4 regions of the Myceligenerans cantabricum genome follow, and region 2 is predicted to be linked to each of the others. Evidence: predicted binding sites of a transcription regulator. Region 2 holds the regulator's gene; each other region holds the start of a gene.
The links. The regulator LexA, encoded in region 2, represses DNA repair genes until DNA is damaged. The targets are predictions, from matches to a motif close to TCGAACANNTGTTCGA.
Positions count from the first base shown of each region.

Region 1: a site for LexA is predicted at 2,532-2,547, ahead of ruvA (Holliday junction branch migration protein RuvA). Genes of this name have one in related genera too.
Region 3: a site for LexA is predicted at 3,556-3,571, ahead of ACYU96_RS09580 (HNH endonuclease signature motif containing protein). Genes of this name have one in related genera too.
Region 4: a site for LexA is predicted at 2,510-2,525, ahead of ACYU96_RS00065 (HNH endonuclease signature motif containing protein). Genes of this name have one in related genera too.

Region 1 is NZ_BAAHAJ010000009.1:712,391-720,222, reverse strand. It holds gene ACYU96_RS12390 (tetratricopeptide repeat protein) at 1-383, shown strand, start outside; gene pdxT (pyridoxal 5'-phosphate synthase glutaminase subunit PdxT) at 395-1,042, shown strand; gene ACYU96_RS12380 (YebC/PmpR family DNA-binding transcriptional regulator) at 1,050-1,811, shown strand; gene ruvC (crossover junction endodeoxyribonuclease RuvC) at 1,939-2,499, shown strand; gene ruvA (Holliday junction branch migration protein RuvA) at 2,600-3,238, shown strand; gene ruvB (Holliday junction branch migration DNA helicase RuvB) at 3,285-4,337, shown strand; gene yajC (preprotein translocase subunit YajC) at 4,379-4,825, shown strand; gene secD (protein translocase subunit SecD) at 4,959-6,857, shown strand; gene secF (protein translocase subunit SecF) at 6,857-7,832, shown strand, end outside.
Region 2 is NZ_BAAHAJ010000008.1:235,786-243,617, reverse strand. It holds gene nrdR (transcriptional regulator NrdR) at 146-655, opposite strand; gene ACYU96_RS08305 (LysM peptidoglycan-binding domain-containing protein) at 800-1,315, opposite strand; gene lexA (transcriptional repressor LexA) at 1,494-2,258, shown strand; gene ACYU96_RS08295 (L-lactate dehydrogenase) at 2,318-3,307, opposite strand; gene ACYU96_RS08290 (ATP-dependent DNA helicase) at 3,374-5,527, opposite strand; gene hflX (GTPase HflX) at 5,550-7,082, opposite strand; gene ACYU96_RS08280 (class I SAM-dependent methyltransferase) at 7,175-7,798, shown strand.
Region 3 is NZ_BAAHAJ010000009.1:92,653-100,484, forward strand. It holds gene ACYU96_RS09575 (hypothetical protein) at 1-3,174, opposite strand, end outside; gene ACYU96_RS09580 (HNH endonuclease signature motif containing protein) at 3,611-5,458, shown strand; gene ACYU96_RS09585 (hypothetical protein) at 5,549-5,851, shown strand; gene ACYU96_RS09590 (hypothetical protein) at 5,979-6,665, shown strand; gene ACYU96_RS09595 (AAA family ATPase) at 6,662-7,543, shown strand; gene ACYU96_RS09600 (vWA domain-containing protein) at 7,545-7,832, shown strand, end outside.
Region 4 is NZ_BAAHAJ010000001.1:12,244-20,075, forward strand. It holds gene ACYU96_RS00060 (cytochrome P450) at 1-415, shown strand, start outside; gene ACYU96_RS00065 (HNH endonuclease signature motif containing protein) at 519-2,465, opposite strand; gene ACYU96_RS00070 (class I adenylate-forming enzyme family protein) at 2,755-4,683, shown strand; gene ACYU96_RS00075 (NAD-dependent epimerase/dehydratase family protein) at 4,844-5,869, shown strand; gene ACYU96_RS00080 (ABC transporter ATP-binding protein) at 5,985-7,832, shown strand, end outside.

The sequences.
Region 1 (7,832 bases), on a different contig from region 2:
AGCTCGCGAGCCGTGTGCCCGGCCGCTACGAGGAGGACCTGGCCCGGTCGCTCTCCCGTCTGGGCGTGCGGCTGACGGAGGTGGGGATGCCGCTCGACGCCGTCGCCCCGGCCACCGAGGCGGTGAGCATGCTGCGGGACCTGGCGCGCTCGAAGCGGCCGCACCACCAGGACAGCCTCGCCGTCGCGCTGACGAACCTCGCGACCGTGCTGCGGCGCCTGGGCCGTGCCGAGGCGGCCACCGCGGCGGTGCGGGAGGCGTTCGCCCTGCGCGACGAGAGCGTCGAGATGGTCGCGCGGGAGCGCGGGCTGCGCGGCACGCTCGCCCGGACCCTGGACGTGCTGGTGGACATCGAGGAGGGCGGGGCGGCGGAGGCGTCATAGGATCGACTCCCGTGACACGCACCCTGACCGTCGGAGTCCTCGCCCTGCAGGGCGACGTCCGCGAGCACGCCGCGGCGCTCGAGACCGTGGGAGCCCGTGCCGTCCCCGTCCGTCGTACCACCGAGCTCGAGGCGGTGGACGGGCTGGTCGTCCCGGGCGGGGAGTCCACCACGATCGACAAGCTGCTGCACCTCTTCGGTCTCGCCGAGCCGCTGCGCGCCCTGATCAAGGAAGGGCTGCCCGTGTACGGGTCGTGCGCGGGCATGATCCTGCTCGCGGACCGCATCATCGGTGGGACTGCGGACCAGCAGACGCTCGGCGGCATGGACGTCGTCGTACGGCGCAACGCGTTCGGGCGGCAGGTCGACTCGTTCGAGACCGACCTGGAGCTGGCGGGGGTCTCGGACGGTGAGGGCGGTGGCCCCGTGCGGACCGCGTTCATCCGCGCGCCGTGGATCGAGGAGGCCGGTGCCGGCGTCGAGGTGCTCGCCCGGATCCCCGCCACCGACACGGCGGGCCGCGAGGTGGCGGCCGCCGGTAAGATCGTCGCAGCACGGCAGGGCCCGCTGCTCGCCACCGCCTTCCACCCGGAGATCACGGGGGACGCGCGCGTGCACGGCCTGTTCGCCCGCATCATCGAAGATTCGCGAAGGAGTTAACAGGTACATGTCAGGTCACTCCAAGTGGGCCACGACCAAGCACAAGAAGGCGGCGATCGACGCCAAGCGTGGCAAGCTCTTCGCGAAGCTCATCAAGAACATCGAGGTCGCGGCACGCACCGGCGGTGGTGACCCCGCCGGGAACCCGACGCTCTTCGACGCCATCCAGAAGGCGAAGAAGACCTCGGTCCCGAACGACAACATCGATCGCGCGGTCAAGCGCGGCTCCGGCGAGGGCGCCGACGCCGTCGACTACCAGACGATCCTGTACGAGGGGTACGGCAACGACGGGATCGCCGTCCTGGTCGAGTGCCTCACCGACAACAAGAACCGCGCCGCGGCCGAGGTCCGCACCGCCTTCAACCGCAACGGCGGCTCGCTCGCCGACCCGGGCTCGGTCTCCTACCTGTTCTCGCGCAAGGGGCTCATCGTCGTGCCCAAGTCCGACGGCGTGGGCGAGGACGAGGTCATGGAGGCCGCGCTGGAGGCGGGCGCCGAGGAGGTCACGGACCTGGGCGAGGTCATCGAGGTCATGTCCGAGGCGACGGACCTCGTGCCGGTGCGCTCGGCCATCCAGGAGGCCGGTATCGACTACGACTCCGCCGACGTGGTGTGGCACCCGTCGATGCAGGTCGAGGTCGAGGTGGAGGGTGCGCGGAAGATCACCCGGCTCATCGACGCCCTCGAGGACAGCGACGACGTGCAGAACGTCTACGCCAACTTCGACGCGAGCGACGACGTCATGGAGGCGCTCGACGCGCAGGAGTGACGGCCGCCCGAGCCCGCCGCACGGCCCCGCACCCGGGTGCCCCGCGGCGGGCCGCGGCACGTTGGTGCGGCACGTCCGTGCGGCGCGCGTGCCCGGCGCCCCGGGACGTTCGTGAGATCGTGAGGGAGTGCGCGTACTCGGAGTGGATCCCGGCCTGACCAGGTGCGGCATCGGTGTCGTCGACTCCCTCCCCGGGCGGCGCGCCGCGATGGCCGGCGTCGGCGTGATCCGGTCCGAACCCGGTCAGCCGGTCGACCTGCGGCTCCTGCGGATCGCCGAGGGGCTCGACGTGTGGCTCGAGGAGCACGTGCCCGACGTCGTCGCCGTCGAACGCGTCTTCGCCCAGCACAACGTGTCCTCCGTCATGGGCACGGCCCAGGTCGCCGGCCTGGCGATGCTCGCCGCCGCACGCCGCGGCGTGCCCGTCGCCCTGCACACGCCGAGCGAGGTCAAGGCCGCCGTGACCGGCTCCGGCCGCGCCGGCAAGGCGCAGGTCACGAAGATGGTCACCAGCATCCTGCGGCTCGACGAACCGCCGAGGCCCGCCGACGCCGCGGACGCGCTCGCGCTCGCCGTCTGTCACCTGTGGCGCCCCGCCGGTGCTCTGCAGGGCGGGGAGCGGCACGAGCTGACCCCGGCGCAGCGCGCCTGGGCGGCCGCGGAGAAGGCGGCACGCCGCAGCGGCTGATGCGAGGCTCGTGCCGGTACCTCGCGCTAAGATCGCACGGACGTTCGACGGGTCGTGCCCGGCCCGCTCGATCACCGAGCCACCGCGGAAGGAGCAGGGCGTGATCGCATCGCTGACGGGGGTCGTCCAGCACGTGACCCTGGACCGCGCCGTGCTCGACGTCGGCGGCGTCGGCTACCTGGTGCACGCCACGCCCGGCACGCTCGCCGGCCTGCGGGCGGGGGAGGAGACGCGGGTCGCCACCAGCATGGTGGTGCGCGAGGACTCCATGACCCTGTACGGCTTCGCCGACGCCGACGAGCGCGACGTGTTCGAGATCGTGCAGACCGTCAGCGGCGTCGGCCCGCGCCTGGCCCTCGCGATGCTCGCCGTGCACCCGCCCGAGGTGCTGCGCCGCGCCGTCGCCGCGGAGGACACCGCCGCGCTCACGAGAGTCCCCGGGATCGGCAGGAAGGGTGCCCAGCGCATCCTCCTGGAGCTGGGCGACCGGCTCGGCCCGCCGTCCGCGTCGATCGCGGGCGCACCGTCCGCCGCCGGCCCGGGGCCAGGGCCGGACGCTGCCGGGGCAGGGACCGGGCAGGTCGTGGAGGCGCTGACCGGGCTGGGCTGGCCCGCCAAGGCGGCGGAGGACGCCGTGGCGAAGGTGCTCGCGGAGGCGGGGGCCGACGTCGTCGACCCGGCGGACGTCGCCACCACGCTGCGCGCGGCGCTGCGCGTGCTCGGGGGCAGCCGTGGGTGAGGCGGTCCCGGACACCGCGGGAGACGGCGAGACGCGCCTCGTCGGCATGATGGCCGACGACGTCGAGCGGGCAGCCGAGGCGGCGCTGCGGCCCCGACGGCTCGAGGAGTTCGTGGGACAGCCCGTGGTGCGCGAACAGCTCTCGCTCATGCTGCGCGCCGCCGTGGCGCGGGGGAACGTGCCCGACCACGTGCTGCTGTCCGGGCCGCCCGGGCTGGGCAAGACCACCCTGGCCATGATCATCGCGGCCGAGATCGGTTCGAACCTGCGGATCACCTCCGGTCCGGCGATCCAGCACGCCGGGGACCTGGCGGCCGTGCTCTCCTCCCTGGAGGAGGGTGAGGTGCTGTTCATCGACGAGATCCACCGCCTCGCCCGGCCCGCCGAGGAGCTGCTGTACTCGGCGATGGAGGACTTCCGCGTGGACATCGTGGTGGGCAAGGGCCCGGGCGCCTCGGCCATCCCGCTCGCGCTGCCGCCGTTCACGGTCGTCGGCGCGACGACGCGGTCCGGGCTGCTGCCCGCGCCCCTGCGGGACCGGTTCGGGTTCACCGGCCACATGGACTTCTACTCCCCGGACGAGCTCGAGCAGGTGCTCCTGCGCTCCTCGGGCCTGCTCGGGGTCGGCGTCGCGTACGACGCCGCCGCCGAGATCGCCGGGCGCTCGCGCGGCACGCCCCGCGTCGCGAACCGCCTGCTGCGCCGCGTGCGGGACTGGGCGCAGGTGCGCGGCGACGGCACGCTCGACCTGCACGCCGCCCGGGCGGCCCTGCAGGTGTACCAGGTGGACGCCATCGGCCTGGACCGCCTGGACCGTTCGGTGCTCACGGCGCTGTGCACCCGGTTCGGCGGCGGCCCCGTCGGGCTCACCACGCTCGCGGCGACCGTGGGAGAGGAGTCCGACACCGTCGAGACGGTCGCGGAGCCCTACCTGGTGCGCGAGGGCCTCATCGCCCGCACGCCCCGCGGCCGGGTCGCCACCCCGTCGGCCTGGGAGCACCTCGGCCTCACCCCGCCGCAGCCCTCGGGAGCCCCGGCGCAGCCGGGCGGTGCGACGTCGTCCACAGGGACGACGACGGACACGCTCTTCGGCGCCTAGACTGTTGCGGTACACCGTGCCCCCGAACTGACTGGACCATCGTGGACCCCTTATTCCTGATCCTCATCGTCGCGCTCGGAGCGATGCTCTTCTTCACGACCAGCCGCAGCCGGAAGCAGCAGCGCGCCGCCGCCCAGTTCCGCGAGAGCCTGCAGCCCGGCGTCGAGGTCATGACCCAGTCCGGGATGATCGGGGTCGTCGTCGCCGTCGACAGCGACCGGCAGATCGTGCGCATCGAGTCGTCGGACGGCCACGTGACCGACTGGGTCATGCCGGCCGTCAAGGAGGTCCCGGCCCAGTTCGCGACGCCGGTCGCCGAGGATCCGGACGACACGGACGAGTCCGAGATCACCGAGCCCGAAGGTTCTGGCAGTACCATCGCCCCCGACGTGATCGACGTCCCGGACGACATCTCCGGTCTCGACTCCGCCCAGCGCGAGTACCGCGACCAGCAGGGCCGCAAGGACGACGACACCGACGGCAAGTGACGGCCGCGCCGCTGCGGGCGTGAGTCAGCAGCGGCGCCGAACCCGCGCCGCCTGAGCGGCGCGCAACCCGAGAAGAGACGACAAGTTGGCGACTGACAACCGGCGCTCGCGGCCGGTCCGGACGATCGTCCTGATGACGATCTTCACGTTGCTGCTGCCTTTCGCAGCGCTCGTGGCCGGATCACAGCTCGATGCGCGCTCCAGCGACAATCCCGGTGGGGCGAGCTTCGCCCCGGGCCTTGCCCTCGACCTGCAGGGTGGCACCCAGATCGTGCTCCAGGCCGTCACCAGCGACGGCTCGGACATCACGCCGGAAGCCATGGAAGAGGCCGTCGGCGTGATCCGCCAGCGCGTGGACGCGAACGGTGTCACCGAGGCGGACATCGCGGTCCAGGGCGACCGGCAGATCATCGTCGAGATCCCCGGCGAGGTGGACGACGAGACGATCGCGCTGATCTCCAAGGCCGCGCAGATGAAGTTCCGCCCGGTGCTGACCGTGGCGGACCCGCGTGCGACCCCCGATCCCAGCGCCGCCGCGGAGCAGGAGTCCGGCGACGATGCCGGCTCCGAGAACGCGGACGGCGAGAACAACGCGGACGGCGAGAACGCCGACGCGGACGCCGCGTCGGGTTCCGACGAGGCGCTGCAGAAGAAGATCGCGGCGGAGTACGCGGACATCGACCCGACCGACGCGAGCGACCTCGCCCAGATCACGCCGTCCGTGCAGGAGCTGGCCGATCAGCTCGACTGCACGGACCCGAAGAACCTCGAGGGCGGCAGCAGCGGCGACCCGGACCTGCCGCTGGTCACCTGCGACCAGACGGGTGTCGCCAAGTACATCCTCGGTCCGGTCGAGGTCGAAGGGACGGAGCTGAGCGGCGCCAGCTCGGGCCTGGGTGTCGGCCCGAACGGCACGCAGACGGGCGACTGGGTCGTGAACCTGACGTTCAACGACCAGGGCACCGCGGAGTTCCGCGAGACCACGGAGCGCCTGCAGGCCCTCCAGTCCCCGCAGAACCAGTTCGCGATCACGCTCGACGGACTGGTCGTCTCGGCTCCTTCGCTCAGCTCGGGCGTCATCATCTCGAACGGTCAGGCAGAGATCTCCGGCACGTTCACCCGAGACTCGGCCGCGACGCTGGCCAACCAGCTGAGCTTCGGTTCGCTGCCGCTCACCTTCGACGTGCAGTCGCAGAACCAGATCTCCGCGACGCTCGGTACCGAGCAGCTGCAGCGCGGGCTCTTCGCCGGCCTCATCGGCCTGATCCTCGTGGTCGTCTACTCGCTGTTCCAGTACCGCGCGCTCGGCCTGCTGACCATCGCCTCGCTCGTCGTCGCCGGTGGTATGACGTACGTGACGATCGCGCTCCTGTCGTGGGGCATGGACTACCGCCTGTCGCTGCCCGGCGTCGCGGGTCTGATCGTCGCCATCGGCTTCACGGCGGACTCGTTCATCGTGTACTTCGAACGTGTCAGGGACGAGCTGCGTGACGGGCGCTCCCTGCGCCTGGCCGTGCAGCGCGGGTGGATCCGTGCGCGTCGCACGATCTACGCCGCGAAGTCCGTCAACCTGCTCTCGGCGATCATCCTGTACTTCATGACCGTCGGCGGCGTGCGCGGCTTCGCGTTCACGCTGGGGCTGACCACCGTGATCGACGTCCTCGTCGTGATCTGGTTCACGCACCCCGTGATGGAGCTGCTCGAGCGGATCCCGTTCTTCCGCAACGGCCACAAGGCGTCGGGCCTGTCCGCGGACCGGCTCGACATCTCCTCCGGCCCGCGCTACAAGGGCGCCGGACGGGTCGAGTGGCAGCCAGGTGCGCGCAGCGCGCCGTCGGACGACGTCGAGGAGGCCCGCAAGGGTGCCGAGCGCACGCCTGCCTACGCGGGTGCGCAGCCGCAGAGCGCGCCGCCCGCCGCGAACTCGTCGGAAGCGTTCCGGACGGCTGACGGCCGCAGGATGACGATCGCGGAGCGGCGCGCCGCCGAGCGCAAGGCCTCGGAGGCCGCGAAGAACGAGGAGCAGCTCTGATGGCGTTCAACTTCGCCCAGTGGGGCAATGACCTGTACACGGGCCAGCGGTCCTACCCGATCATGCAGAAGCGCGGGATCTGGTTCTCGATCGTCGCCGTCTTCGCGGCGCTGTCGGTCGCGATCATCGCGCTGCTCGGGCTGCAGCTCGGCATCGACTTCCGCGGAGGCTCGGAGTTCGTCGTCTCCAACGCGGCGACCACCGACGAGGACACGGGCATCGACGCGGTGCACTCGGTCGCGCCCGACCAGGAGGTGTTCGTCACCCAGGTCGGTTCCGGCGCGATGCGCGTGCAAACCGCCGAGCTCACCGACGACGGCGAGCTGAACGGCGTGCGGGACGCGCTGGCCGACGCCTACGGCGTGCCCGCCAGCGAGGTGACGTCCGGCTTCATCGGCCCCACCTGGGGAGAGAGCGTCTCGATGAAGGCGCTGTACGGCACGCTCGTGTTCATCGCGGCGGCGGCGGCCTTCATGGCGCTGTACTTCCGGGCCTGGCGCATGGCGCTGGCCGGGATCGTCGCGGTCGTCCTCGACCTGCTGGTCTCCGCCGGCGTGTACGCGGTGATCGGCTGGGAGGTCACGCCGTCGACCATCATCGGGTTCCTCACGATCCTCGGCTTCTCGCTCTACGACAAGGTCGTGGTGTTCGACAAGGTGCGTGAGAACACGGCGTCGATCCTGGACCAGACGCGCAGCACGTACGCCGAGCGGGCCAACCTCGCGGTGAACCAGACGTTCGTCCGGTCCATCAACACCTCGGTGGTCGCCCTGCTGCCGGTGGCCGGCATCCTCTTCGTGGGCGCGTTCCTGCTCGGGGCGGGCACGTTGAAGGACCTGGCACTGTCCTTGTTCGTCGGCATCATCGTCGGCGCCGCGTCGTCGATCTTCCTGGCGCCTCCGCTGGACGTCACGTTCCGGCAGGGTGACCCGAAGATCAAGGCGCACACGGCCAAGGTGCTGGCCGCCCGCCAGA
Region 2 (7,832 bases):
CCCTGGCCGGGTCCGTTCGACCAGAGTCGCCCAGACAGCCACGGGGCGCCAGTGCTTTTCCACCCACGGCACGCGAACTGCACGGTTCGAACCGGCGATGCACGCACGACGGCGGCCCCTCCCGGCCCACCGGCACCGGGCCGGCTCACGCCGGGTCGACGCTCAGCGCGGCGCCGTCGCCGGCCGCCCCGGGATCACCCTCGCGGGCCTCGGCGTCCTTGCGCAGGCCCGTGATCGCCGCCTCGAAGTCCTCCAGGGACGAGAAGTCCTGGTAGACGCTCGCGAACCGGAGGTAGGCGACCACGTCGAGCTCGCGCAGCGGCCCCAGGATCGCCTTGCCGATCTCGTTCGCCTCGATCTCCGCGCTGCCCGTGCTGCGCAGCGCCTCCTCGACGCGCTGCGCCAGGAGCGCGAGGTCGTCGTCACTCACCGGGCGCGGCTGGCAGGCCTTGCGCACACCGGTGGCGATCTTGTCCCGGACGAACGGCTCCGTCGCACCGGACCGTTTGACCACCGTCAGGCTCGCGGTCTCGATGGTGGTGAAGCGCTTGTGGCACGCCGGGCACTCCCGCCGACGGCGGATCGAGGACCCGTCGTCCGACGTCCGCGAGTCCACCACGCGCGAGTCGCTGTTTCGACAGAACGGGCAGTGCATGCGGTCTCCTGCGGGCTCGGTCAGTGGCCGGTTCTCCCGGCCGAGACTTGACCGTATGCGGGCAAACCACACCCATGCAACACGACCCCAGCAATAACGAGTCCGCCCTCGGCCGACTTCGTCGCCGACTTCACCCGGCGGGAGTCACCCTGCCGGGACGTAGAGGGTCTGCCCCACCGTCAGGCCACCACCCGCCAGGCGGTTCAGGTCCTGCAGCTCGCGCACGACGTCACGCACGTCCTGGCCGGGCTCCGCGACGGACACGGCCAGCCCCCAGAGCGTCTCCCCGGGCTCGACGGCGTGCGCCCGCACCTCGGTGGGCGGCTCGGGCGAGCTGGCGACCGCCGTCGCGCTCCACACCACCGGGGTCGCCAGGACCAGTGCCGCGACGGCCACGGCAATCCGGCCCCGGACGGTCAGCCGCAGCCCTTCGAGGTCGAGGCGGGCTGCGAGCGTGCGGCCCGTGCCGTCCGGGACGCCTCCCGGGGCCGCGTGGTCCGCGCCGGCCTCCCGCGCGGCACTCTCGCCCGCGGCCGCCGGGCGGGCGCCACCCGCCGCGTCGAGGGGTGGCACCACTCGCAGATGACGCCTGCCGTACCGCGCCCGCGGCACCGACGACCTCCTGAGCCCGCGGACCTCCGTCGTGGTGGTCGTGCTCATGACCGCCTCCCGAGATAGTCTGTCGAACACTCGCCTGTCGCACACCTGTACGACGAACACCCGTACCATTGTGTAGCACGCAACACCCGTCGTGTCGAGACACGCTCGAACATCCGTTTGAGATTCCCCCTGATCCGATCTAGAGTTGGCAGCATCAATCGATGAGGAGGGCCACAGCATGACGGGACGCGAGAGGACGCCGGGCATGATGCCGGGAAGCCTGGGCAGTGTCGGCACCATCGCCCGGGGCGACGAACCGATCGACCTCGGCGACGCCGCCGAGCGCCTGACCCCCCGCCAGCGGAAGGTGCTGACGTGCATCCGTGAGTCCTTCACGGCTCGCGGCTACCCGCCGTCGATGCGTGAGATCGGTGATGCGGTCGGCCTGGCGAGCCCGTCGAGCGTGAAGCACCAGCTCCAGGTCCTCGAGCGGAAGGGCTTCCTGCGCAGGGACCCGAACCGCCCGCGAGCGATGGAGCTCGTCGACCCGGCGTCGGGCGCCCGCCAGAATCCGCCGCAGGGCGAGGTGCACTGGGGCTCGTCGACCGAGGAGTCCGGGGCCACGCCCGCGACGTCGTACGTACCGCTGGTCGGCCGGATCGCCGCTGGTGGCCCGATCCTGGCCGAGCAGGCCGTCGAGGACATCTTCGCGCTCCCGCGCCAGGTGGTCGGCGACGGCGAGCTCTTCCTGCTCAAGGTCGCGGGCGACTCGATGGTCGATGCCGCGATCTGCGACGGGGACTGGGTGGTCGTCCGCCGGCAGAACGTCGCGGAGCAGGGCGAGATCGTCGCGGCCATGATCGACGGTGAGGCCACGGTCAAGACGTTCAAGCAGACCGGCGGCCACGTCTGGCTGATGCCGCAGAACGCGGCCTACGAACCCATCCCGGGCGACGAGGCGCGGATCCTCGGGCGCATCGTCGCGGTGCTGCGCAGCCTGTGACGTGGTGCCGGGTCAGACGCGCCGCCGTGTCGGCGCGGGCGTGCTGACCCGGCAGCGCCTCACAGCCCGAAGCCGCGCTGGATCGCGCGCACCTTCTCGGCCGACGCGCGCAGGTCGCGCAGCTCGTCGTCGGACAGCGGCACCTCGATGGTCTCGGTGGCACCGCGCCGGTCCACGAGGGCGGGCACCGAGAGGCACACGTCGCTGATCCCGTAGTAGTCGTCCAGGAGCGAGGACACCGGCAGCACCCGGCGCTCGTCCTGGAGCACGGCCTCGATGATCCTCGTCGCGGCGAGCCCGATCGCGTAGTTCGTGGCGCCCTTGCCCTCGATGATCCGGTAGGCCGACTGCACGACCTCCGTCGCGATGCCCGCCCGGGCCGCCTCGTCCAGCGCGGAGCGCCCGCCGAGTCCCGGCCACTCCAGGAGCGGCACGCCGGCGATCGACGCCGAGCTCCACAGCACGATCTCCGAGTCGCCGTGCTCCCCGGCGATGTACGCGTGCACGTTGCCGACCGCCACGCCGGCCTCCCGGGCGATCGCCGCGCGCAGCCGCGACGTGTCCAGCACGGTCCCGCTTCCGAAGACCCGCTCGCGTGGCAGCCCGGAGAACTTCTGCGCCGCGTACGTCACGACGTCGACCGGGTTGGTGATCATCATGAGGATCGCGTCGGGCGCCACGTCGACGATGCCGGGCAGGATCTTCCGCGTGAGCCCCACGGTCGACTCGGCCAGGTCGAGGCGCGTCTGGCCGGGCTTCTGCTTGGCCCCCGCCGTCACGACGACGACGTCGGCCCCCTCGCACACCGCCACGTCGTCGGACCCGACGACCTCCGCCTGCGGCACGAACATCTGGCCGTGCCGGAGGTCGAGGACCTCGGCGTCGACCTTCGCCCGGTTCACGTCCAGGAGCGCGACGGTGCGCGCGGTGCCCCGGGCGAGCGCCGCGTAGGCGAGCGTCGCCCCGACGGCCCCGGCACCCACGACCGCCAGCTTCGTGGTCCTGGCGGCGGGCTGGTGCGCGGCGGTGACGCCGTCGGCTGCGGTCACGGTTCCTCCCGGGGATCTCGGTGCGTGGGGTCGCCGGCCGGCACAGGCCTGCCACCGGCAGGACTGCTAGGTATCGAGCCTGGCCAGCGCGCCGCGGACCAGTGCCGAGTCGGTCGTCGGCCAGAAAGGCGGCATCGAGCGCACCAGGAACGACGCGTAGCGCGCGGTCGCCAGGCGCGGGTCCAGGACGGCGACCACCCCGCGGTCCCCCGTGCTGCGGATCAGGCGGCCCGCGCCCTGTGCGAGCAGCAGCGCGGCGTGCGCCGCCGACACCGCCATGAACCCGTTCCCGCCGGCCTGCTCGATCGCCCGGGCGCGCGCGGCCTTCACCGGGTCGTCCGGCCGCGGGAAGGGGATCCGGTCGATGAGGACCAGCTGGCACGACGGGCCGGGCACGTCCACCCCCTGCCACAGGGACAGGGTGCCGAACAGGCATGCCGCCGGGTCCTTCGTGAACTCCCGCACCAGGGTCGGTAGCTGGTCGTCGCCCTGCGCCAGGACCGGCAGGTCGAGACGCTCGCGCATCGCCTCGGCCGCCGCCGTCGCCGCACGGCGGGACGAGAACAGCCCGAGCGTGCGGCCGCCGGCCGCGGTGACGAGCTCGGCGATCTCGTCGAGCTGGGCGTCGGTGGTCGGCTCGCGGCCGGGCGCGGGCAGGTGGCGGGCGATGTAGCAGATCCCCTGCTTCCCGTAGTCGAACGGGCTGCCTACGTCGATCCCCTGCCAGGCGGCGTGCTCGCCGTCGGCGGCGCCGTCACCGGCCGCCGCGGCGCTCTGCCGGTCCAGCCCGAACGTCCTCGCGATGGGGTCGAACGTCCCCCCGAGAGCGAGCGTCGCCGACGTGAGCACCCCGGTCGCCGTGCCCAGCAGGTGCGTCCGGATCAGCCCGTCGACCTGCAGCGGAGCGGCGTGCAGCCGGGAGACCGACTCGCTGAACCCTCCCCACCCGGAGTCCGGGCGGGTCAGCCACAGCACGTCCGCGGTCGTGTCCTCGGCGGCCATCCGCTCGGCCACCTCGAAGAGCTGGAGCACGGCGCCCTGCGCGAGCTTCAGCCCGGGGTCGCCGTCCTTCCCCGCCGCGCCGCCGGAGCCCTTCTCCTGCTTCTCCGGCCTGAGGTCGCTGAGCACGCCGCGCGCCGCGTCGCGCACCGCCGCGACGGCGTCGCGCAGCTCGCCCTCGAGGCCCTGCGGGAACCTGTTGCCCTGCGCGGTGACCAGCAGCGTGCCGAGGGCGGTGCCGGCGTCCTCCAGGCCGGTGGTGCCGGCGCCCGCGTGCCGCCGCGCGAGACGCGCCGCATGCTCCACGGACGCCGCCGAGAGCTCCACCGTGGCCGACGCCGTGACCCGGTCCACCAGCTCGTGCGCCTCGTCCACGATCACCACGTCGTGCTCCGGCAGGACGTTCGAGTTCCCGGCCGCCGCGATACCGAGCATCGCGTGGTTCGTCACCACGACGTCGGACTCGCGGGCCGACGCGCGGGCCTGGTCCGGGAAGCACTCGGCGAGCATCGGGCACTTGCTGCCGAGGCACTCCAGCGCCGTCACCGACACCTGGCGCCACGCCTTGTCCGGCACGCCCGGGACCAGGTCGTCCCGGTCGCCGGTGTCCGTCTCCCCCGCCCAGGCGTGCAGGCGGCGGACCTGGTCGGCGAGCGACGCCGGATCGTCCCGCCCGCGGCCGCCACGGCCCGCGGCGCCCGGTCCGCCGCGCCGGCCCGGGGGCTCCGGGGCCGCGTGGTCCTCCGCGCCGGGCAGGTCGAACAGCGCCGGCTCGTCACCGGGATAGCCACCCGACACCTTGTGCTTGCACAGGTAGTTGTGCCAGCCCTTGAGCAGCGCGACGCGCGGCGCCCGCGCCAGCCTCGGAGCCACGGCCTCCGCGACGAGCGGCAGGTCGCGGCTGATCACCTGGCGCTGCAGGGCCAGGGTCGCCGTGGACACCACGACGCGCTCCCCCGACGCCACCGCGTGCCGCACCGCCGGCACCAGGTACCCGAGCGACTTCCCCGTGCCGGTCCCGGCCTGCACGAGCAGGTGCTCGCCGGACTCGATCGCCTCCGTCACCGCGCGGGCCATGTGGTGCTGGCCCTCGCGCCGCCCGCCGCCGAGCGCACCGACGGCGAGATCGAGAAGATCGTCGATCTCGGGGACGTCGGTACTGGTAGCGGGTGCGTCAGCGGGGAGGGTCACGGCATCGATCGTACGGGCCGCCACTGACATCGACGAGAGGGCGGGCGCCCCGTCAGGACGCCGCGACCGCCGCTCGCCGCAGCTCGTCGGCCAGCTGCTCGTCCACGCGCCCGCGCACCAGCGTGCCCGCGGCCACGTGCTCGGTGTGGTCGATGTCGCCGTGCTCGTGCACGCGGTGCACGAGGTCCCCGCGCGAGTACGGCACGACGACGTCGACGGGGACTCCCGGGCGGGGCAGGTCGGCCGCGATCCGCGCCCGCAGCTCGGCGATCCCCTCGCCGGAGTGCGCGCTGACCACGGCCGTGTGCCGCTCGCGCCGCTGGATCCGCCCCACCACCTCGGGGTCCGCGACGTCGGCCTTGTTCAGCACCACGATCTCGTGCACGTCGCCGATCCCGGGGATCTCCGACAGCACCTCGCGCACCGCGGCGATCTGCCCCTCCGGGTCCGGGTGGGAGGCGTCCACGACGTGCAGCAGCAGGCCGGCGTCGCCCACCTCCTCCAGCGTGGAACGGAACGCCTCGACGAGCTGGTGCGGCAGGTGCCGCACGAAGCCCACCGTGTCGGCCAGCGTGTACACGCGGCCGTCCTCGGTCCGCGAGCGCCGCACCGTCGGGTCGAGGGTGGCGAAGAGCGCGTTCTCGACGAGCACCCCGGTGCCGGTGAGCGCGTTGAGCAGGGACGACTTGCCGGCGTTGGTGTAGCCGGCGATGGCGACGGCGGGGATGGCGTGGCGCTTGCGGTTGAGCCGCTTGGTCTCGCGGGCGGGCTTCATGGCGGCGATCTCGCGCCGCAGCTTGGCCATGCGGTCGCGGATGCGGCGGCGGTCCAGCTCGATCTTGGTCTCACCGGGCCCGCGGGAGCCCATGCCGGCCCCGGCTCCGCCCACCTGGCCACCGGCCTGCCGGGACATCGAGTCGCCCCAGCCGCGCAGGCGCGGCAGGAGGTACTCGAGCTGGGCGAGCTCGACCTGCGCCTTGCCCTCCTTGGACTTGGCGTGCTGGGCGAAGATGTCGAGGATGAGCGCGGTGCGGTCGACGACCTTGACCTTGATGACGTCCTCCAGCGCGCGGCGCTGGGAGGGCGCGAGCTCGCCGTCGACGACGACGGTGTCGGCGCCCACGCCGAGGACGAGGTCGGCCAGCTCGGCCGCCTTGCCGGATCCGAGGTAGGTGCCGGGATCCGGGTTCTGGCGGCGTTGCAGCAGACCGTCGAGCACCTCGGAGCCCGCGGTCTCGGCGAGCGCGGCGAGCTCGCGCAGCGAGACCTCCGCCTCGCGTGCGGCGGCCTCGCCGCCGGAGAACAGGCCGACCAGTACCACCTTCTCGAGGCGGATCTGCCGGTACTCGACCTCGGTGACGTCGTCGAGCTCCGTGGACAGGCCCGCGACGCGGCGCAGCGCGCTGCGTTCCTCCAGCTCGAGCTGGTCGCCGTCGTGGGCGGTGTGGACGGTCTCACCCTCGGAGCGCGCGGTCCCCGCCCGAGCGAGCACCCGCGCCACGACGTCGTTCGCGATCGCCTGGGCGCCTCGCTGGTCGTCCGGCTCGGCGGCCGGGGCGTCGGGTTCGGTCGGGACGTGGGTCATGTATCGCCTTTCGCGTGGGTGACGTCTGGTACAACAAGGGTCCCACGGGTTCTCGTCCCGGTTCCATGGAAATCCGGACCTAGGATCGTGCCGTGCCCCAGGACGACGTCGGACCGAACGACCACTACTTCAGCGCGCGGCCGGCGTCGGACGCGGACCTGCGCACGGTCCGGGTCCCGATCGCAGGGCGGGACGTGGAGCTCGACGTCGCGGCCGGGGTGTTCTCCCCCGGCGGCGTCGACAAGGGGACCCGCATCCTGCTGGACACGGTCCCCGCCCCTCCGGACGGCGACCTGCTGGACCTCGGCTGCGGCTGGGGGCCGCTCGCCCTGACGATGGCGACCCTGCGCCCGGACGCCCGCGTCTGGGCCGTCGACGTCAACGAGCGTGCCCTGGGTCTGGTGCGGCGGAACGCCGGGCGCCTCGGCCTGGGCAACGTCCGCGCGGTCACGCCGGACGAGGTGCCGGAGGGCGTCCGGTTCGCCGCCGTGTGGTCCAACCCGCCGATCCGGGTCGGCAAGGTGGTACTGCACGAGATGCTCGGACGGTGGCTGCCGCGTCTGGTCCCGGACGCGGCGGGCTGGCTGGTGGTCCAGAAGAACCTCGGCGCCGACTCCCTGGCCCGGTGGATCGAGGACGAGCTGGGCCTCCCGACCACCCGCGAGGAGACCTCGAAGGGCTTTCGCGTCCTGCGCGTCTCGCCGCCACGGGGCTGACGCCCGCCGGCCGAGGCGGTACGCCGGGCCTGCC
Region 3 (7,832 bases), on a different contig from region 2:
GCGCGGTGGCGTGTGGCGCACGCCCTCGCGTGCCAGGTCCTGCGAGGTGATCGCCGGGGCCGCCTGCACGCAGGCTTCCGCCAGCATCGTCGCCTCGTCCTTGTCGAGGGCCTGGCTGATCGTCACCCCGTGGTCCTGCACCAGCAGGAGCCGTCCATGGGCCGCGTGCACCGTGCCGGGGTCCGGCTCGTCGCCCCGCGCCCGCAGGCTGGTCCCGACCGTCCCGACGCGGCCGCCGGTCCGGATGTCGAACAGTGCCAGCCGGGTGCCTTCGTTCCGCACGACGAGCCCCGGCTCGGCCAGGACCGTCAGGACCTCGCCGTGGGTGCCCGGGGACAGCAGGGGCAGGAGCGGGGCCTTCTCGGCGACGACTCCCGCACGGACGGAACCGTCCTGCGCGAGGGCGACCAGCCGGGGCCGCCTGTCCTCGTCGTCCCACAGTGCCGGGACGAGGTGCACCTGTGCCATGGCGCCGCCCCGCACGTCCCAGCCGGGGCTCGGGCTCGTGAGGTCGAGCACGCGCAGCGCCCGCCCGCGCGGGGCGACGGCCAGCCAGTGGCCGTCGTCGTCCACCGAGACCCGGCCCGGCTCGTCCCACGGCGGGGCGATCGGCTCGCCGATCCCGAGCTCGTCGGGCACGTAGCGGGGTGTCCCGCTCAGGCCGGGGTCCATGAGGTAGACGCCGCCCGTGGAGTCCACGAGCACCAGGTGCTCCGCCGTCCGGTAGGCGCCCACCAGCACCGGGCAGACCCAGTCGGCGTCGTCGAGCCGGCGTGGGAGGCAGCCGTCCACCTCCAGCGTGGTGAACGCCGCGTGGGCGCTGCGCAGCAGGTCGCGCAGGTCCAGCGGCTGCGCGGGCGGGCCGAGCGTCCCGCGCACCCCCGGACGCAGCCCGTCGGTCCCGGTGATCCAGGCGCGGCCGTCCGGCGCCAGGAGCAGCAGGTCCCCGGTGTCGGGCTGCGCGGCGCCGTCCTGCGTGGACGGCGGCGTGAGCCACACCGGGAGCAGGCGCTCGCCGTCCGCGCCGGGGATCTCGAGGGGGCCCTTCTCGTGGACCTGGACGGTGCCGTCGGGCCAGGACAGCGCCGTCGTCGCCGCGTGCTCCGGCAGGCGGTCGCGTGAGCGGGAGGCCACGACCGGCGCGGCGGCCGGATCCTCGGCGGCGCCCGGCGGGAAGTCCAGGTCGCTGCTCTCCTGCGTGGTGCGCCACAGCGAGAGCTGCTCGCCGTCGGCGGCGACCACGCGGTCGTCGGGCGCGAGCACGGCCAGCGCGTGGCGCCGGGCGCCGGTCAGGTGCCAGGTGCGGGTCTGCGGCCAGAGCATGTCGCGGGGGGCCGTGCAGGCGACCAGCCCGTCGCCGGTGCGGACGAGCGCGCGCGTGGCGTCCTCGTCCACCCCCGCGACCTCGGGGTTCCGCCACTCGTGGGGCACGGGGCAGGGCATGGTGTCCGGCGTGGCGCCGCCCGTCCCGCTCAGGGGGTGCTGGAGCTCCACCTGCGTGGCGGTGCCCCGGCCGGTCAGGCCGGCCCACGTGGTCAGCGACGGCGCGGGGACGGTCCCGGCCGCGGCCCGCTGCGGCAGGCCGTCCGACGGCGGTGCGAGGGTGTCGGCGTCCAGCGTCCGGGACTCGCCGGTGCGCGGGTCGGCGACGATCACGCGGTTCGTCTCGTCCACCGACAGCGCGGTGACCGGGATGTCCACGGTGGCCGCCAGGACCGGGGCGGCCGGGTCCGAGCCGAAGGCGCACCGGGAGGCCGGGCTGTCGAAGAAGCCGTGCACCCGGTCGGCGACCGTCTCCAGGTCGAGGTCCCCGTCCGGGCCGCTCAGCGCGACGCGCAGCACCTGGTCGCGGTCACCCCCGGAGCAGGTGCCCCGCGTCTCGTAGCCGACGAACAGCACGTCGCCGGCCGGGGAGAGCGTGACGGCCGTCGCGTCCAGGCGTTCGGGCGCGCCGTTCTGGGCCAGGAGCACCGGACGGTAGAGGCGCGCCAGGTCGCCGTCGTCGGCGAGGGGTCCGGTGTCGTCGGAGAAGCGGCCGAGGACGACGCCCGCGGCGTCCACCGCGGCGACCACGCGGCCGTCGTCGCTGCCGACGACGGCGGTGGTCCCGTCGGGCAGGTCGGGTGCGGGGAGGCTCGAGCCCGCGCCGGGCAGGGCCTCCGGGTCGCCGTCCTGCGGGTTCCAGCGCAGGAGGCCGCCGGTCGCGGTCCGGCCGACGACGCCCGTCCCGGTGGCCGCGAGCGCGGTCACCCCGGGGGTGTCGACGGTGCGCATGAGGTGCTGGTCGTCGTGCGGGGTGTCGAGGGCGGCGGTGAGGAAGGCGTGCCGCGTCGGGGTCCCGGGTTCCCGGTGGTAGGCCTCGGCGGCGAGGTACTTGGCGAAGTCGGGGTCGTCGGCGCGGTGCGCGTGCGAGGCGGCGGCGAGCAGGTAGGCGTCGCTCTTGTACGACGCCGCGGCCTCCCGCTCGGCGGAGTAGCTCGCCAGGACGCCGTTGACCACCGAGATCGCCAGCAGCACGGACAGCGCCGAGGTCAGCGCGCGGGCGCGCCGGTTGACGAGGCGCTGCGCGGTGATGTGGGCGCTGAGCACGTCCTCCTTGGCGGCGTTGCGCAGCGGCGCCGCGAGCTCGGCGAGGGCGTTGGGCAGCTCTGGGTGGTTGCGGCGCGCGGGCTCGCGGCGAGGGCCGCGCAGGTCGACCCAGCGGGGCTCGCGATCGAGGTGCTCGATGAGGGCGGGGGGCAGGGCGTCGGTGGCGTCGGCGTCGATCCGGCCGGCGTCGTGGTCGAAGACGATCTCACCGCTGGTCAGGGCGATGTAGACGGTGTGGATGCTGCGTTCGGCCAGCCACCAGCGGACCTCCTTGTCGACCCACTCGGACGCGGCGGCGCCGGGGGAGGCGAACACGATGAGGCGGTCGGAGGCCTCGAGGCAGTTCTTGATCTCCAGCCACAGGTGGGGGTGCGCGGCCAGGCCGGAGCGGTCCACGAAGAGCCGCAGGTCGCGGTTGTCGGACGGGCCCGCGGCGCCCTTGCCGAAGCCGCGCAGCATGGCCTGCACCCGGGGGACGAAGTCGCCCTCGGCGCTGCGGCTGTAGGAGAAGAACGCGTCGTAGTGCCTGCGGCGAGATCGGTCCTGCCGCTCGTGCGGGGTGGGCTTGGGGGCGGGGTCCGGCATCGAGCTCCCTCGGTCGATCGCACGGAGGAGGATATCGGGGGAACCGGTCGCGGTGCTGGTGAAGGGGGTCGAGGAGGGTGGTGGGAGGGACGGTGGCGCGGCGTCCTGGCGCGGTGTGGTGGCGCGCGGGCGGGGTCGGGTCGCCGGGCGTGTCGTGGGTGGGGCGGGGGTGTGTGTCGGTGGGGGCGGCTACGGTGCGGCGGAGTCCGGGCGGAGGCTGCGGCGTCGCGGGCACCGGCCACGCCTACAGGGTGCTGCGGGCCGTCGGCGGCGTCCGGCCGGGCGCCGCCGTGCGGTGCGGCTCGGACGCGGGGCGCCGGTCATCAAGGTTATCCACAGATGCTAGTTTCGGGTCGCGTTATCTGCCTGGCGTTCGTAGGATCGAACGTATGAGCGAGTCGTAGCCGGCGGGCCGTCGGCCTCGCCAGGAGAGGGGGTGGTATCGATGCGCGACGCGATGTTCGGCGAGACAGGGCTGTGCGGCGAGGACGCCGAGCTGGTGGACGAGCGCGGGCTGCCGGTGCCCGTCCCGGACCACTCCGAGGCCGAGCTGGCGGCGATCTTGGCGACCGATCCGATGAACGATCCGGTGTTCGCCGCGGGGTTCGCGGCGCGGGACGTCGGTCCGGACGGGCTGCCGGGCCGGGTCGTGCCTGCTGCGGAGTGGCTGAGCGAGGACGTGCAGGTCCTGGGGCCGGGGACGGCGCTGGCCGGCTCGCTGGCGAGGCTGACGGGTGTGGAGCCGCCCTCCGGGCTCCCGGCCGCGGGGATCGACGCGACGGATGGTGATGCTTCTGGTCTCGAGGAGCTGGAGGCCGGTGAGCTGCGCCGGGTGGTGGCGGGCTGGGAGCGGGTGGTCTCGTGGGCGCGGGCCGCCCAGGCGCGGGTGGCGCGCGAGCTGATGGCGCGGACGGACGGTGTGCTGGAGCGGGACTCGGTGGCCGGGGAGGTCTCTGCGGAGCTCCACGTGACCGCGGGTGAGGGCTGGCAGGTCGCGGCGCGGGGCGAAGGGCTGGGCCGGTATCCGCTGCTCGGTGCGGACCTGGCCGGTGGCCGCGTCGATGCGAAGAAGGCCGACACGTTCCTGCGTGCCGGGGTCGGCCTGACACCTGCTGAGCGGGGCGAGGCGATCGAGGATCTGCTGCCGGCCGCGCGCACGCGGACGTGGAGGTGGGTCAGCGAGCAGCTGAACGCGCGTGCTGTCAGGTTGCACGGCAGGAGGGCACGTCGGGGTGACGTCATCGACCGGTGCGGCGTGTGGGCCGAGCAGGCGGGCCCCGGCACGGGCCGCATCGTGGCGGACCTGCCGGTCGTGGAGGCGGCTCGTACGTTCAACACGGTCCAGGCCGCGGCCAGGGCTCTGAAGGACGTCCCCGGGGAGAACCGGCCCCTGGGCGCGCTGCGCGCCGCGGCGTTCACCGCCCTGGTCACCGGCGACCTGGTGCTGCCCTGCGAGGACACTGCCGAGAGCGACGACCACGTCGACCCCGTCGACCCCGTCGGGCGGGGCGCCGGCGTGCACGTGAGCCTGCTCGAGCCGCCGCGGCTGGTCGAGCCCGTGCTGGACACCGACCTGATCCCCGTCCCGGACGACCCGCACGGGCCGGCGCTGACCCGGCCCGCGCCGACCGGTACCCGCCTGCGTGTCATCGAGGTCCCCTCGACCGTGCACGTGACGGTACCGGCCACCGTGCTGCTGGACCCCGACGAGCACGTGCCCGGAATCCTGGACGGCATCGGCCCGATCCCGGCCGACGCCGCCGCACGCGTCGCCGCGGACGGCACCTGGCGGCGCCTGCTGACCGACCCGGCCACCGGCGTCCTGACCGACTACTCCACCCGCACCTACAGCCCGGGCGCGGTCCTGCGCGCCGCGGTCACCACCCGTGACCGGTCCTGCCGGTTCCCCGGCTGCGACCGGCCCGCGTCCAGCGGTGGCAGCGCGAACCTCGACCTGGACCACATCGACCCGTTCGACCACGACAACCGTCACCGGCCCGGCCGGCCGGGACAGACGCGCGCGACGAACCTGCATCCGTTGTGCAGGAAGCACCACAACCTGAAGACCCACGCGAGCTGGCAGGTCACTCGTGACCCCGGGACCGGGGCCACCCGCTGGACCGCACCCACCGGCACGTCCACCGTCGTCGACCCCGCTGTCGTCGACCCCACCGTCCGCTACGCGCACACCCGCGGCATGACGCTCGCCAGACGGCCCGGCCCACCGGCAGCCGAGGCCTCGACACCCGGCACGCCACCAGGAACAGGCCCGCCGCCCTTCTGAGGGCCGTCCCGGCTGCGTGAGATCCGCGTAAGAACCGCATAACCAGGCTGTAAGGGTCATCCGGGCCTTCCGGGCCATAACGTCAGTGGCATGAAGATCACCCGGAGCCGCCGCGTCGCGGCCGTCGCCCTGTCCGCTCTCACGGCCGCCACTCTGCTGGCCGGCTGCAACGACTCCGAGCCTGTCGGGGACGACGCGTCCCCGACGAGCACGGAGATGTCGGACGAGGAGACGTCGGGCGAGCAGATGACCGACGAAGAGATGTCCGACGAGGAGATGTCGGACGAGGAGATGTCCGAGGACGAGATGTCCGACGAGGAGTCGATGGACGAGGAGTCGATGGACGACGACGAGCACATGGACGACGGGGAGTCGATGGACGACGACAGCTGAGTCGTCCCTCGCTCGCCGTCAGCGGACGGCTGCCGCCGGTCTCCGCGCCGTCACGGCGGCCGTCCGCGTTCCGCCGCGCGTGTCGCCACCCTGGCCGTCGTCGGGGGCGACATGGGACGATGCCGGCGTGAACCTCCCGCCGGAGCAAGGCCCGCCGATGTCGCCCGGCCCCGCGGTGCCGCCGGCAGGCACGGTGGGCGCAGGGCCCCGGATCCTCACGTTCTCGGGCGTGGCCGTGCTTCTGGTGGCGGTCGCCGCGGGCGTGCTGGCGGCGGTCCTGTTCGCCCGGGCGGTCCCGTTCGACCTCCTGACGCCGTCGGGCGAGCCGGGGCCGGGAGCGCTGGGCGTCGCGGACGTGCCGGGCTCGACGGACGCGGTCCTCCCCGAGACCGGGACGTACGCGATCTGGGAGGTCGGCCCGGACCCGGAGGCCCGTGCGGTCTCCGCCGCCGACATCACGGTCGCCGACCAGGCAGGCACGACGCTCCCGGTCGGCCGTGCCGCGTTCTCGGGCGACGTCAGCGCGGGCGGCGCCCACGGCCGGCTGGTGGCACAGTTCCGGGCCGACGCCGGGCCTGCCACCGTCGAGGTGTCGAGCGCCGGCGCGCCCGACGGCACCTACGTCGTCGTCGCCGAGAGCCAGGACTTCGGCGGTTTCTTCGCGACGCTCGGCGGGTCGGTCGTCGCCTGGTTCGTCGCCCTAGGCGGCGGGATGCTCGGTCTCCTCGTGACGGCCGGTGGCATCGTCTGGTGGGTCCTGCGCCGCAACGCCGGCCGCCCTGCGGGCGCGGCTCCCCGTAACCTGGACGGATGAACTCACCCGAGGCCCTGGCGGCGGCGCTGGGGGAGGCGGGCTACCTCGCCGACGAGGACCTCGCCACCGTCGCGCACCTCGCCCGGGCCATGGAGCGGCCGCTGCTCCTGGAGGGCGAGCCGGGCACCGGCAAGACGGCGCTCGCCGAGGCGCTGGCCCAGGTCACGCACGCGCCCCTGATCCGGCTGCAGTGCTACGAGGGCATCGACGCCACCCAGGCCCTGTACGACTGGGACTTCGGCCGGCAGATCCTGCACCTGCGGACGCTGGAGGCGGCCGCGGCGTCGTCGGACGCGGACGCCCTCGACCCGGAGACCACCGAGCGCTCCCTGTTCGACGAGCGCTTCCTCCTGGCCCGCCCCGTCCTCCAGGCGCTGCGGACCACGCCGTCCGTCCTGCTCGTGGACGAGATCGACCGCGCCGACGACGAGTTCGAGGCCTTCCTCCTGGAGGTGCTGTCCGGCTGGACGGTCACCGTCCCGGAGCTCGGCACGATCCGCGCGGCGACGCCGCCCATGGTCGTCCTCACGTCGAACCGGACGCGAGAGCTGCACGACGCGCTCAAGCGCCGCTGCCTCTACCACTGGATCGACCACCCGGGCCTGGAGCGCGAGGTCGCGATCGTGCGGTCGCGCCTGCCCGAGGTCGCCGAGACCCTGGCCCGCCAGGTCGCCGGCTGCGTGCAGCGCCTGCGCGGCGAGCCCCTGCTGAAGCCGCCGGGCGTCGCCGAGACCCTGGACTGGGCCCGCGCCCTGGAGCGCCTCGGCGCCGCGTCGCTCGACCTCGACGCGGCCTCCCGCACGCTCGGCGCGGTCGTCAAGTACCGCGAGGACACGATCCGCGCCCGCGAGGCCCTCGCCCGGATCCTGGGGGAGTGACGTGCCCGCCGTGCTGCTCGGGTTCGCGCGTGCGCTGCGCGCGGCCGGGGTCGGCGTGACGCACGACCGTGCCACCGCGTTCCTGCGGGCCACCGCCGTGCTCGGGGCGGGTAGCCCCGTCGCCGCCTACCGCGCCGGGCGGGCCACGCTGTGCGGGGGGCCCGACGATCTGGCCCGGTTCGACCAGGTGTTCGCCGCCTGGTTCGGGGCCTCGACCGTCGGGCTGCCGGTGCCGCGCGCAGGACGTGCCGGGAGCTCCGCGGGGCCCTCGGCGGACACCGTCGCCGCG
Region 4 (7,832 bases), on a different contig from region 2:
CGTCGAGGAGGCGTTGCGCGTGACCGTGCCGACCCCGGCGATGCTGCGCTCGGTGCGGGCGGACGCCGTCGTCGGCGGAGAGCGGGTCCGGGCCGGAGACCGTGTCGTGATCGCCACCGTGAACTGCTGCCGCGCGGCGGGCGGCTTCGACCCGGACCGCGCCGTCGAGCCGGCCGTACGGCACCTGTGGTTCGGCGCGGGCCCGCACTTCTGCCTCGGGATGCCGCTGGCGATGGCGCAGGTGGAGGCGGTACTGGATGCGCTGACGCCGCTCGTCGAGGTGGGTCGTGAGGCGGCGACGGGTGACGGGCCGGTGGTGGGCGGCGGGCTGACGGTAGGGAGGCGGTGGCCCGCGCGTGGTGTGCTCGTGCCGGCCTATCGGCGGCTTGAGCTCACGTTTGCGCGGACGCTGTAGCAGGCGAGGTCGCGCACGCCTCGACGCCGTAGTGACGTGCACGTGCTCGCTTCTGCTCTGTACGGCGGGTTGCGCTGTCCTCCGGCCGATGAGCCTCGGCCGGTCAGAAGGGTGGCGGTCCGGTTGCAGAGCGGGAGTGGTGGTCGGCAGGGCTCGATGGCCGGGCGAGTGTCAGGCCGTGGGTGAGGCCGTAGCGGACGGTGGGGTCGACGATGGTGGGTGCGACGGTGGTGGTGCTGCCGGTGGGCGCGGTCCAGCGGGTGGCTCCGGTGCGGGGGTCTCGGGTGACTTTCCAGTGGGCGTGGGTCTTGAGGTTGTGATGTCTGCGGCACAGGGCGTGCAGGTTGTCTGCGCGGGTCTGGCCGGGTTCGTCGGGGCGGTAGTGGTGGTCCTTGTCGTAGGGGTCGATGTGGTCCAGGTCGACCGTGGCTCGGTTTCCGGTGTGGGTGGGGCGGTGGCAGCCGGGGAATCGGCAGGTCTGGTCCCGGGTGGCCACGGCGGCGCGCAGGGTGGCTGCGGGGGTGTAGGTGCGGGTGGAGTAGTCGGTGAGGATGCCGGTGGCCGGGTCGGTCAGCAGGCGCCGCCAGGTGGCGTCGGCGGCGATGTGTGCGGCGTGGTCGGCCGGGATGGGGCCGATGCCTTCCAGGACGCCCGGAGTCATGTCGTCCGGGTCCAGGAGCACCGAGGCGGGCACGGTCACGTGCACGGTCGCGGGCACCTCGATGACCCGCACCCGCACACCCGCGGCCGCTGCGACAGCATCCGGCACATCGCGCCCGCTGCTGCTGCCGTCGTCGCTGGCACTGCAGGTGTTGTTCCCGGGTGAAAGGACGGGTGCGGGGCCGGTCAGTGCCGTCCCCGACGGGGCGTCGGGGATCGGGATCAGGTCGGTGTCCAGGACGGGCTCGACCAGGCGCGGCGGCTCGACCGAGCTTCCAGCGCCGACACCGACACCGACACCGACACCGTCGCCGTCGTCCTCGTTGTCGTCATCGGTGCCGGGTAGGACGAGGTCGCCGGTGACCAGCGCGGTGAAGGCCGCGGCTCGGAGGGCACCCAGGGGGCGGCTCTCGCCGGGGACGTTCTTCAGGGCCTTGGCGGCGGCCTGGACGGCGTTGAACGTCTTGGCCGTGTCCAGGACCGGTAGGTCCGCCACGATCCTGCCCTGCGCGGGCCCTGCCTGCTCGGCCCACACGTTGCACCGCTCCACCACGTCCCGCTGCCGCGCCTTCCTGCCGTGCAGCGTGGCAGCACGCGCGTTCATCTGCTCACTGACCCACCGCCACGTACGGGCGGGGGCGTGGGGGAGCAGGTCGCTGATCGCCGCACCTCGTTCGGCCACGCTCAGCCGTGCACCGGCGCGCAGGAACGTGTCCGCCTTACGTACATCGACCCGCCCCGCAGCCAACGCACCGGCCAGGTCCGGGTACAGGCTCAAACCCTCACCTCGCACCGCGACCTGCCACCCCTCGGACGTCGTCACCCCCAGCTCCCCGGCGATCTCACCCGCTACCGAGTCCCGGCACAGCGGACCATCGGTACGCGCCATCAGCTCGGCCCCCGCCCGCGCCTGGCCTGCCCGCGCCCAGGACACCAACCGCTCCCACCCCGCGACCACCCGCCGCAGCTCGTCCTCGCCCAGCAGGTCAAGGGCCTGCGGTCCATCCACCGCGTGAGCGTCCACCACACCCACCTCGTCCGGGCGACCGAACCCGGTCAGGTCCCTCAAGGCACCCGCCAGCGACGCGCCCCCGGCCAACCGCGCCGCGTCCTCCAGCAGCAGCCGCGGCAGGTCGACGACCGCACCCACCGCACCACCCGGCCGACGCGCGACACCCACGGCCTCAGCGGCGCCCACGGTCCCGACGCCGTACGGGTTCGTCGCCAGGATCGCAGCCAGCTCCTCCTCGGTGTGCTCCGGAGGCAGTACCGGCAGACCGAGCTCGTCCACCACCTCCACGTCGTCGAAGCCACCGCCGTCCCACCCGGCGGGCACGACGCCGCAGGGCCGGGCATGCCCGGCGCCGTCGTCGAACATCGCACCACCCATCAGACAACACCTCTCCTGAGCTGGTCCGACCGAGCCGACCTCGATCGCTGACGTGTTCGATCCTATGCATGCAGAATGCCTATCGCCATGGCTGTATCGAATCTGTGGATAACCCGCCTGGAGCGCAAGAATGCGAGATGATCGTGCCGCAGGACCGATCACCGAGCAGACGCTGGACTCGTAGCCAGGCTCACCGAGCCGGCCGGAGGCACAGCACAGGACAAGGGGGTGCATGGACGTGAGCGGCCGGCTGTCGCACATCCACCGGGCTCGGCTACGTTCGGCTCCCATGGACCCAGGGCACACGTTCGTCGACGGCCTTCTGACGTCGGTCGCTGACGGGACGATCGACCCGCGTGGCGTCGCGCTGCGCTGGTTCGGCGACCGGTTCCCGGGTGCTCGTGGTGCAGGGCGCGGGTCCCGTGTGCGCGAGGAGGTCACGTTCGCGGCGTTGGCGAAGCGTGTCGAGCACACTGCCGCCGGGCTACGAGCCGCCGGGCTGCGGCCCGGCGACCGCGTGCTGTTCAGCATCCGGCCGCGCCCGGAAGGCGTCGTCCTCTGCCTCGCGGTGATCCACGCGGGTGGCTCGATCGTGTTCGTCGACCCGGGCTCGACCCCGGAGCTCTTCGGGGCGCGCCTGGCCGCCGCGGCTCCTCGCTGGGCGGCGACCGAGGCGTTGCTGTACGCGGCGTCGTCGGGGCCGCTGGCTCGTGTGGCTCGAAGCCGTGGACTGCTCCTGCCGAACTACGGTCGCCTTCCGGTGCGGCACCTGTACGCGGGACGGTGGCTCCCGGGCGTTCCACCCGCCGCCCGCCGGATCAGCGCTCTCGCCGGTGGCCGGGAGGCAGGCGTGGTCGAGCGTGCCGGGAGTCCGGGCGGCGGGCTCGGTGGGGACAGCGCCTCGACGGGAGCGGCTTCCGTGAAGGAGGGACCGGCGGGCGGGCGGCGAGGTGGTCGCGATGGCGCTGAGGCTCTGGTCGTCTTCACGTCGGGCACGACCGCGGACCCGAAGGCCGTCGTACACACCACTGCCTCGCTCGCCGGCATGCTCCGCCTGTTCTCCCAGGTAGGAGACCTGCAGGCGCGGCAGCTCGCCCACACCGACCAGCTTTTCCTCGGGCTGCCCGCGCTCCTGGCGGGTGCTGTGTGGGAGATCCCTGCCCGCACGCCCGCCGCCGACCCGGCCGCGTTCAGGCGAGGGATCGCGGGTGCGGACTCGTCGTTCGCGGTGCCTGCCGACGTCACCGCCCTCCTGGACGAGATCGAGAAGGACCAGCGGCGCCCAGGAAGCTCCGGCGGACCGGACGGTTCGGAGGGATCGGAGGGATCGGCGCGTCGCGGGTCCGGGACCGACCCTGGGGCGGGCCCGCGAGTGATGGCGGTCGGCGCCGCGCCCGTCACTCCCGCCCTGATGGAGCGTGCCACCCGAGTACTGCCCGGAACTCGGTGGATCTGCGTGTACGGGGCGACCGAGATGCTGCCCGCGGCCATGGTCGACGGGGACGTCAAGGTCGCCGCGGGACGTGTCGTGCCCGCGGTGGACGCCGACGCCGACGCCGACGCTCGGCCGGCCGGTGACCTCGTCGGCTTCCCGCTCGACGGCGTCACGGCGCGCATCGACGCCCCGGACGACGACGGTGTCGGCGAGCTGGTGCTCTCGGGCCCGTCACTCATGGCCGGCTACCTCAGCGACCTCGACGCGGGCCGCCCATCCGCCACCGAGCACCGCACCGGCGACCTGGCCAGGGCTGACGCCGACGGGCGCCTCGTCCTGGTCGGGCGCACCCGCGACATGATCATCCGGGGCACGGTGAACATCTACCCCGGCCTGTTCGAACCACTCATCCGGGCCTTGCCCGGCGTGGGTGAGGCACTGATGGTCGGCATCCCGAGAGACGACGGCGACGAACGGCTCGCCCTCGTCCTCGTCGCGGATCGGGACTCCGGAGACGCCGCGCGGACGGGGGAGGGTCACCGGTCACCGTCGTCGGGCACCGTCGAGCTCGCGGAGAGCACCACGCTCGTCCGCGCGACGGAGCCGCGCCTCGCCGGGGTGGTCGATCACGGCGCGCTGCCCGACCTGGTCGTCGAGGCGTCGCACGTGCCGCTCGCGGGGCGGTCGCGGAAGCCGGATCGGGGTGCCCTCGCCGCCGCGGCGGCGCCGCTCCTGCGGAAGACGACACGTGGGGGGCGAGCCGGTGCAGGAGCCGGCTCCTGAGGAGGCGGCGGGCTCGTGACCGACAGATTCCCGGGGCGAAGCGGGCCCCGTCGTAGGACGCCGTTCGGTACGAGGACGCCCTGCGACCGTAACGCGCTGGTGCTGGCACAGAGGCGGGCCCTGTGACGAAGCCGGACATCTTGGAACGGTACGGTGCGCCTTGGCAGGTCCGCGGCCGGAGAACGGGGAGCAGCGCATGCGGGTGGTGGTGACCGGAGCGTCGGGGTTCGTCGGGGGTGCCGTCGTGCGTGACCTGGCCGCGCGGGGGCACGAGGTGCTCGCGTGCTCGCGCCGCGTGCCCGCAGACCTGCCCGACGGCGTCCGGCACCTGCACTGGGACCTGCGCCACGGGCCTCTCGAAGGGCGGGCCCACCCGGGCGACGCGGACGCCGTCGTGCACTGTGCGGCGGCGGTCGGGGACGGCGGGTCCCAGGCCGCGGCCTGGGTGGTGAACGTCGAGGGGACGCGCGCGGTCCGCGCGACGTTCGGCAAGGCACGGTTCGTGCAGATCTCCTCGGGCAGCGTGTACGACCCGACGACGCCGAGCCTGCGCGCCCGCGAGGACGAGGGGCCGACGGCGGAGCCGGGCGTCCTGCCGTTCCGCTACCTGAACGCCTACGGGGCCACGAAGGCCGCGGCCGAGCGCCTGCTCGCCCTCGACGCCGCCGCACCGGACCGGGGGCCCGTCGTCGTGCTGCGCCCGCACGCCGTGTACGGGCCGGGGGACACGACCCTGCTGCCGCGGCTCGAGGCCTCGCTGGTCGGACAGCGCTGGCTGCCCCTGCCCGGCGGGGGCACGACACTGCACCACCTCACGCACGTCGACACGCTCGCGGCATCCGTGCACGCGGCGCTGACGGCAGACCTCGCGCCCGAGGTCGCCGCCGGGCAGCCGCTCGTCGCCAACGTCGCGGACGCCGCGCCGGTGGTGCTGCGTCAGGTCCTCGAGCTGCTGATGCTCGCGCGGGGCAGGCAAGTGCGGGTGGTGCCCGTGCCGGAGCGGGCGTCGCTCCGCGCCGCGCGGGCCGCCGAGCGGCTCGCAGCGCTGACGGGCACGGAGCCGCGCCTGTCCCGCTACGCGCTGAGCCATCTCGCCATGGAGCGCACCTACGACCTCACCGTGCTCCGCGACCGGCTCGGTGTGGATCCGCCGGAGACATCGATCCTCGGGGCGGGGTTCTGGTAGGGACGATGCTCGCGCCGCTGTCGCCGTCAGGTCGCCCGCTGTCACGTCGCTCGCCGCGCGGTCGCACTGGCGCCCCCGCAACTCGGGCGTATCGGGTATGCCCTACCCTGTCCGGGTGAACGCCGCCGACAAGCCACGGGCTGCCGCCGTCGAGACGCTCGGTCTGCGGAAGACGTACACCGGTGTCCGTGGCCGGTCGGCCGCCGTCGACGGTCTCGATCTGAAGGTGCCCGCGCGGGGCCTGCACGTCCTGCTCGGACCGGCCAAGGCCGGGAAGTCCACCGTCCTGCGGCTCCTGCTCGGCCTGGCCCACGCCGACGGGGGCGCGGCGAAGCTGCTGGGCGTCGCGGTGCCCGACGTCGGACGCGAGCTGTCCGGACGGGTCGGTGCGGTGGTCGGCGAACCAGGGTTCCTCGACCGGCTGAGCGGACGTCGCAACCTCCTGATGCACCCGGCCACCACGAACAAGGCCCAGGTTGACTTCGTGCTCAAGCAGGCCGGTCTCGCGAACGTCGCCCGGGACGCCGTCGGCTCGTACTCACCGGGTGCGCGCCGTCGGCTCGCGCTCGCCGCGGGACTGCTGCCCGGCCCCGACCTGCTCATCGCCGACGACCCGACCCGCGGGCTCGACAGCGCCGGGACCAGCGAAGTACGCACCCTCCTGCGCAAGATCGCCGACCGCGGTCCTGCCGTCCTCATGACCACCGACGTCCTCGCCGAGGCGCAGCAGCTCGCTGACACCGTCACCGTCCTGTCCGGTGGGCGGGCGCTCGCGCACGGGCAGGCCGCCGACGTCATCGGGGAGGTCGCCACGGCCGTGCGGCTGCGGGTGGACGACGGCGATCGCGCCGTCGTCGAGCTGCGGGCGGCTGGATTCCAGGCGCACCGGTACGGCGATCTCGTCGTGGCGGACGGTGTCGACGAGCCCGCCGCCGTGACCCGCGCCCTGGCGCGGAAGAAGCTGTACGTCACGGAGATGAGCACGCGCCGGGAGTCGCTGGAATCCCTGGTGCACCGCCTCACGCCCGCGCCGGAGCCCGAGCCCGCCCGGCCGAGCCGTGCCGAGGAGCGGGCCGCGCGCAGGGAGGCCGAGCGGAAGGCCGCCGAGAAGAAGAAGGCCGCCGCGCAGCGCAGAGCCGACAAGGAGACGGCCGCGAAGAAGGCGGCCGAGGAGAAGGCGGTGGCGGAGCGGAAGGCCGCCGAGGAGAAGGCGGAGGCGGAGCGACGGGCTGCGCAGGAGCAGGCCGAGGCAGGACGCAGGGCGGCGAAGGAACTGACGGACGCCGACCGCTCTGCCGCCGCGGAGCGCAAGGTGGAGGAGAAGACCGCGCGGAAGGCGGCCGCGAAGGCGAAACGGCCGAAGACGGGGAGCACCGTGGCCGCGGCGGGAGTCGCAGCGGTAGCCGGGGCAGACGCCGCCCGGACTGCGCCGGGAACCAAGGCGAGGCCCGAGGGGACAGCGGCTGACGCAGCACCGTCGGCGACGCCCGAGGCGGACGAGAAGCCCGACCGTGCGGCCCGTCGGCAGGAGCGAGCCGCGAGAAAGCGGGAGCAGCGGGACGAGAAGGAGCTCGCCAAGCTCCTGGCGGCCGAGGAACGTGAGAACGCCAAGCAGTCCAAGCGTGACGAGAAGCAGGCCAGGAAGGACGAGCGAGAGCTCGCGACGCTGCTCCGGGCCGAGGAGAAGGAGAAGGCCAGAGCCGCGGCGAAGGCCGACGACGAGCAGTCGCCCGCGGTGGGGGCGACGCCCGCTCGGACTCCGAAGCCCGGGCCGCCACCCAGGAGGACTCCGGGTCAGGGACCTTCCTCGAAGAAGCCCGAGCGTCCCGCGGGGAAGACGCCCGAACCGGCCCGAACGGCCGGGGACGAGACCGCCGCCGACACGCCGATGTCGAAGCGACAGCAGCGCAAGGCCGAGTTCGACGCCAAGGTCGCCGAGAAGCAGTCGGCCTACGACGCTCGT